Linked DNA regions of Victivallis sp. Marseille-Q1083. The protein of the gene in region 2 interacts with the protein of the main gene of each other region in a pairwise test. Links are inferred from orthologs where the notes say so. Each region holds a gene or a part of one and is shown on either strand. Other genes may lie near its edges.

What was found. The genes of interacting proteins can lie anywhere in the genome.
Region 1: the proteins of thrS (region 2) and rplA interact in binary tests that used the Escherichia coli proteins (3 or more experiments, as listed by UniProt). The link is inferred for Victivallis sp. Marseille-Q1083 from one-to-one orthologs.

What each region holds. Positions count from the first base shown.
Region 1 is NZ_CAHJXL010000001.1:2,114,830-2,117,707, reverse strand. It holds rplA (50S ribosomal protein L1), read right to left. Parts: upstream 1,852-2,878; coding sequence 1,150-1,851; downstream 1-1,149. Other genes in the region: nusG (transcription termination/antitermination protein NusG), read right to left, coding at 2,375-2,878; rplK (50S ribosomal protein L11), read right to left, coding at 1,844-2,272; rplJ (50S ribosomal protein L10), read right to left, coding at 635-1,153; rplL (50S ribosomal protein L7/L12), read right to left, coding at 192-560; rpoB (DNA-directed RNA polymerase subunit beta), read right to left, coding at 1-43. UniProt on the Escherichia coli protein: One of the primary rRNA binding proteins, it binds very close to the 3'-end of the 23S rRNA. Forms part of the L1 stalk. It is often not seen in high-resolution crystal structures, but can be seen in cryo_EM and 3D reconstruction models.
Region 2 is NZ_CAHJXL010000001.1:2,288,592-2,292,071, reverse strand. What follows is about bases 518-3,480. They hold thrS (threonine--tRNA ligase), read left to right. Parts: upstream 518-1,115; coding sequence 1,116-2,846; downstream 2,847-3,480. Other genes in these bases: infC (translation initiation factor IF-3), read left to right, coding at 2,960-3,480; HWX74_RS09345 (ribonuclease HII), read left to right, coding at 518-915. Also shown: rplS (50S ribosomal protein L19), read left to right, coding at 1-236; more of HWX74_RS09345, read left to right, coding at 265-517. UniProt on the Escherichia coli protein: Catalyzes the attachment of threonine to tRNA(Thr) in a two-step reaction: L-threonine is first activated by ATP to form Thr-AMP and then transferred to the acceptor end of tRNA(Thr). The rate-limiting step is amino acid activation in the presence of tRNA.

The sequences.
Region 1 (2,878 bases), 170 kb from region 2 along the record:
CCAAAACATCCTGTAATCTTCCAAAATTAATGCGATCTGTCATAACCCACCATTAAATTAAATCCGACAAGTGCAACCAGGGAGATACGGTGAAAGCCTCCCCCTCCGGCTTGAAAAAAGCTTACGCTTATAAACACAAAAGAACGGCAGGAACGGTTTGTCCCGATTCCCGCCGTCAAATTCGCAGAAAGTTATTTCACTTCCACGGTTGCGCCGGCAGCTTCGAGCTGAGCTTTGAACTTGTCAGCTTCTTCCTTGCTGACGCCTTCCTTCACCGCTTTCGGAGCACCTTCGACCAGATCCTTGGCTTCTTTCAGCCCCAGACCGGTGATAGCGCGGACTTCCTTGATGACGCCGACTTTCTGTTCGCCGAAGCTCTTCAGAATGACGTCGAATTCAGTCTTTTCCTCAACCGGAGCGGCAGCGGCAGCGGCCGGAGCGGCGGCGGCAACGGCAACCGGAGCGGCAGCGCTGACACCGAGACGATCTTCCAAAGCCTTGACCAGCTTCGAGAGTTCGAGAACGGTCATGTTCTCAACATAAGAGATAAACTGTTCCATTTCTTGCGAAACTTCAACTTTAGCATCTTCCGACATCTTATATGCCTCCATTAGGTTATTTTTGTTGCAAATAATTAATTGTCAAGTTTTTCTTTGTATGCATTAAGCACATTGAGAATCGACGCCGCCTTCGCGTTGAGCAAGGAGACGAGGTTCCTGGACGGCGCTTGCAGAACGCCGAGCAACTGTGCCTGCAAAACTTCTTTCGGCGGCAGAGAAGCAATCGCGTCGAAATCGGCAACCGACAACAAAGCGCCTTCGAAATAACCACCTTTGGCGGCAAGCGCTTCATTCGTCTTGCCGAATTCGATGACCGCCTTGGCTACCGCGCTCGGATCGCCCTTGCCGCAGATCACCGCGGTCGAATCGGTCAGTTCGCTCTTGGCCAACGCCTCCAGAGAGGACAATTCAGCCGCTTTCCGGATCAGTGTATTTTTCAATACATGGCACTCGGCGCCGAGGCCGGCAAGCTGATTGCGCAACTGCGAAAACTGCTTGACCTGCAATCCCTGATAAGAGACAAAGTAAATATAATCCGAGCCAGTGAGCAGCCCGCCGATATAATTTACCAAATGGCTTTTTTCACTTCTCATTTGCTTTGCCTCACAAGATCTTTGACGTTCACTTTGACACCGGGGCTCATCGTCGACGACACCGTGCAGCTTACCAGATAAGCGCCTTTGGCTGTCGCCGGTTTGGCTTTCACCAACGCATCCACCACCGCATCGAAGTTGCCGGTCAACGCCTCCAGCTCAAAAGAAAGCTTGCCGATCAACACATGCACGCAACCGCCGCGATCGGCCCGGAATTCCACCCGGCCGCCCTTGGCTTCCTTGACCGCCGCACCGGTGGCATCGGTCACCGTACCGGTTTTCGGATTCGGCATCAAGCCGCGCGGACCGAGCTGACGGCCCAGCGGACGCACCAGCTTCATCGCTTCCGGCGTGGCGATCAGGATATCGAAATCCAGCCAACCGCCTTTGATCTTTTCCACCAAATCTTCGTAACCGACGAAATCGGCACCCGCCGCTTTCGCGTCGTCCGCCTGCGCGCCGTCCGCGACCACCGCCACTTTCACCGCTTTGCCGGTACCGTTCGGAAGCGGCACCGCGCCACGGACGTTCTGGTCGGATTTCTTCGGATCGATACCGAGCTTGAACGCCACATCGACGGTTTCATCGAACTTGGTGTGCGGCATCGACTTGAGCAGCTTCACTGCTTCAGCAATGCTGTACTTCTGTTCGCGGTCGAAACAGGCGCTCTGCGCAACATACAATTTACTTTTACGCATCGACCACCTCGATTCCCATGCTGCGCGCCGTCCCTTCGATGATCCGCATTGCGGCTTCTTCATCCCGGGCGTTGATGTCATCCTTCTTGATCTGCACGATCTCTTTGATCTGGGCGCGCGTAACCTTGCCGACTTTTTCCTTGCCGGGCGTCTTCGCTGCGGAAGCCAGACCGGCGGCCTTCTTCAGCAGGACGGCAGCCGGCGGAGATTTGCAGATAAAGGTGAAGGAGCGATCCTGATAAACAGTGATCACCACCGGGATGATCATCCCACTCTGGGATTGAGTGGCAGCATTGAACTGCTTACAGAACTCCATGATATTGCAGCCGGCCGAACCGAGGGCCGGACCGATCGGCGGAGCCGGGTTGGCGGCGCCCGCCGGGATCTGCAATCTGATCAATCCCGTAATCTTCTTTGCCATAATGATCTCCAATTTACAGCCCGCCGTGGTAGCGGAATGACAGGGGTCCTCCCACGAACGAACTACCTACCAAATGATAAACTAAGTCTCGACCGCGCTCGGTTAAAGTTCGCGATCGACCTGCCAGAACTCCAATTCGACCGGAGTGGATCGACCGAAAATCGACACCATCAGCTTCAATTTGCCGCGTTCATTGTCGATTTCCTGAATCGCACCTTCGAAATTCTCGAACGCACCGTCGCAAATACGAACCGTTTCGCCGATTTCAAAGGAAATTTTAGGCTTGATCGCCTCTTCCTCGTGCGTTTGCCGGAAGAGGTCGTTCACTTCACTTTCAGACAATGGCATCGGCGTGTTGCCGCCGCCGATAAACCCAATCACGCCCTGGACATTGCGAATGAAATACCAGGCGTCTTCATTGATGATGTTGGTTTGCGGATCGTACAAATCCATCCGCACCAGAATATAACCGGGGAAATGTTTGCGGGTGGTAGTCGTCTTTTTGCCCTGGCGCACTTCCGACACCTTCTCGGTCGGAATATAGGCTTCATAAACGCCGACCGCATCGCCGAGCTGTACCTGACGCTGAATCGAATCACGAACCTT
Region 2 (3,480 bases):
GCATTCAGGTGTTTGCCGGTACGGTCATCGCCCGCCGCGGCAGCGGCATCGAAGCGACCTTTACGGTGCGCCGGGTGGTTTCCGGCCAGGGTGTCGAACGGGTATTCCCGATCAACAGCCCGCGCATCGACCACATCGAGGTAGTCCGCCGCGGCAGCGTGCGGCGCGCCAAACTGTTTTATCTGCGCAACAAGATCGGCAAGGCGGCCCGCGTCAAGGAGCTGCGCGTCAACTGACAAGACCGATCATGCAGTCAGTCTGGCCATGAAATTTCTGGCGACAGAAACGGAACTCCTCTGCCTCGAGCGATCGAAGTGGGCAGAGGGGTTTTCTTTTGTGGCCGGCATCGACGAAGTGGGGCGCGGTCCGCTGGCCGGACCGGTGGTGGCCGCCGCGGTGGTGCTGCCGCGCGACACGCCGTTGCCGGCGGTCAACGACTCCAAATTGTTGTCGGAAGCCAGGCGGCGGGAACTGGCGGCCGCCATCCGGGAACTGCCCGGCGTCGATTACGGGATAGCCGAGGTTTCGGTCGAAGAGGTCGATCGGCTCAATATCCTGCAGGCGACCCATCTGGCGATGCGGCTGGCGGTCGGCAAACTGCGGCGGGCCGATTTTCTGCTGATCGACGGCCGGCCGGTGCGGCAGATGCCCGGCCCGGCGCTGGCGGTGGTCAAAGGCGATCGAAAATCGGCGTCGATCGCGGCAGCCAGTATTTTGGCGAAGGTGTACCGGGATGAACGGATGGTCCGTTACGGGATGGAATTTCCCGGTTATGGTTTTGAGGAACACAAGGGGTACGGCACGGCGCAGCACCTGGCGGCGCTGCGCAGGCTGGGCGTTACGCCGATTCATCGCCGGTCGTTTGCGCCGGTGCGGGAACTGCTGGCGACGGCCGAACAGATGACGTTGCTGTGAACGAGGATGAAAATGTGCAATCGATTTTTACTGCCCAATGACAGGAGGCTGCCCCGCGTTACCAACGCGGGTGTGACCGGATGCGGCCCCGGGCCGACGACATCCTCCGGGTTGAATGAGCAAACTCCGGCAGCGATCGGCTGTCTTTCCATATCGATACAGGAATTTTTTAATTTCAGATACTATTTTGGAGATAAACAATGAGTAAATTTCCTTTGGAAACGATTCGTCACAGCGCCTCCCATGTGATGGCGGCGGCGGTCAAAGAGTTGTTCGGCGACGTCAAATTCGACATCGGTCCGGCAACCGGGGACGGCTTCTATTACGATTTCGACATGGCGCATCGGCTGACGCCGGAAGATCTGGAAACGATCGAAGCGGCGATGCGCAAGCTCTGCAATAAAAAACTGCCGTTCGAATCTTTCGAACTGAGCCGGGCGGAAGCGGAAAAGTTGCTGCGCGACAACAACCAGCCCTATAAGCTGGAGCGCCTGAAAGACATTCCGGAAGGCGAAAGAATCAGTTTTTACCGGTGCGGCGATTTCACCGACCTGTGCCGCGGCCCGCACGTCGAGCACACCGGCCAGATCGGCGCGTTCAAGCTGATGTCGATCGCCGGGTCCTATTTCCGCGGCGACGAAAAGAACCCGATGCTGCAGCGTATTTACGGCACGGCGTTTGCCGACAAAGCGGAACTGCACGCCTATCTGCAGCTGCTGGAAGAGGCCAAAAAGCGCGACCACCGCAAACTGGGCAAGGAGCTGGACCTGTTCAGCTTCTCCGATAACGTCGGGCCCGGCCTGGTCTTGTGGCATCCGAAGGGCGCCTTCATCCGCAACGCCTTCGAAACCTACTGGCGGGCCGAACATTACCGGAACGGTTACGAGTTGCTCTACACGCCGCACATCGGCCGCAGCGACCTGTGGCGGGTCAGCGGTCACCTCGAATGCTACAAGGATGCGATGTATTCGCCGATCAAGATCGACGATGCCGAGTATTTCGTCAAACCGATGAACTGTCCGTTTCACATCGAAATTTACAAATCGCGGCTGCGTTCCTACCGGGAACTGCCGCTGCGCTGGGCGGAGCTGGGCACGGTTTACCGTTATGAAAAATCCGGCGTGCTGCACGGCCTGCTGCGGGTGCGCGGCTTCACCCAGGATGATTCGCACATCTTCTGCACGCCGGAACAGATCGAGGAAGAGATCGCCGAGGTGCTGCGTTTCAGCCTGAACATCTGGAAGACCTTCGGCTTCACTGAAATCAAGCCGTATCTGGCGACCCGGCCGGCCAAGGCGGTCGGCGAACCGGAACGCTGGGAACAAGCACTGCACTCATTGGAAAATGCCGTGCGCAAAGCCGGGCTGCAATGCGAAGTCGACGAAGGCGGCGGCGCCTTCTACGGCCCGAAGATCGACTTGAAAATCAAGGATGCGATCGGCCGGGAATGGCAGACCTCGACGATTCAGTTCGACTTCAATCTGCCGGAACGTTTCGACATGTCCTATATCGGCGAAGACGGCAAAAAACACCGGCCTTACATGGTCCACCGGGCGTTGTTCGGTTCGCTGGAACGCTTCTTCGGCATTCTGGTCGAACAGTATGCCGGCGCCTTCCCGCTGTGGCTGGCGCCGATCCAGGCCAGAATCCTGCCGATCACCGAAAAGCAGCGGGATTTCGCCTGGGAAGCGGCGCGCGAACTGAAGCGAAAGGGATTGCGCGTCGAAGTGGACGACCGGTCGATGGGACTCGGCGGCCGCATCAAGGACGCCCGCAATGAACGGATCGCTTATCTGCTGGTCATCGGCGAGCGGGAAGCGGCGGAACGGCGGATCGCGGTACGGACGCGGCGTGAAGGAGAAGTCGGCGCTCTTTCCATCGAGCAAGTTGCAGAAAAAATGCAAAATGAGGTTGATAATAAAATCTGCTGACTCTATATTATTGAAAGAGCGGATTTTGGCTCCGGTACGGCGAGAAGCAATGCCGGAGCATCTTTACCGCGGAACAGTAAGTCAGTCGGAATGCAAAAAAGGAGGATGTTCTTATCGCTAAGCTGTTAAAACCCGGAGATCGTACTTTCACCGCCGATGAGGTCAGACTGATCGGCCAGGATGGAGAGCAGTTGGACATTGTTTCATATGCGCGTGCCAGGGAGCTGGCGCAGGAAGCCGGTCTGGATCTGGTACTGGTTTCAGAGAAAGCAGTGCCGCCGGTGGTTCGTATCATGGACTACGGCAAGCTGGTCTTTGAACAGAAAAAGAATCTCAAGGCGCAGCGCAAGAACAATCAGGCCCAGAAAGTCAAGGAAGTCAAGTTCCACGTCAATATCGACACCAACGATTATAACATAAAATTGAAACGCGGGATTGAATTTCTGCAGGAAGGCTGTAGATTAAAGCTCACGTTGATGTTGCGGGGCCGTGAAATGGCGCACAAGGACATCGCATTCGAACTGATGGACCGCGTGATGGCGGATCTGGCGGAATACGGTGATTCGGACGGCAAGCCCAAAATGCTCGGACGCAGCATCACGGTCGGATTCGCACCGAAGGCGAACAAACGCCC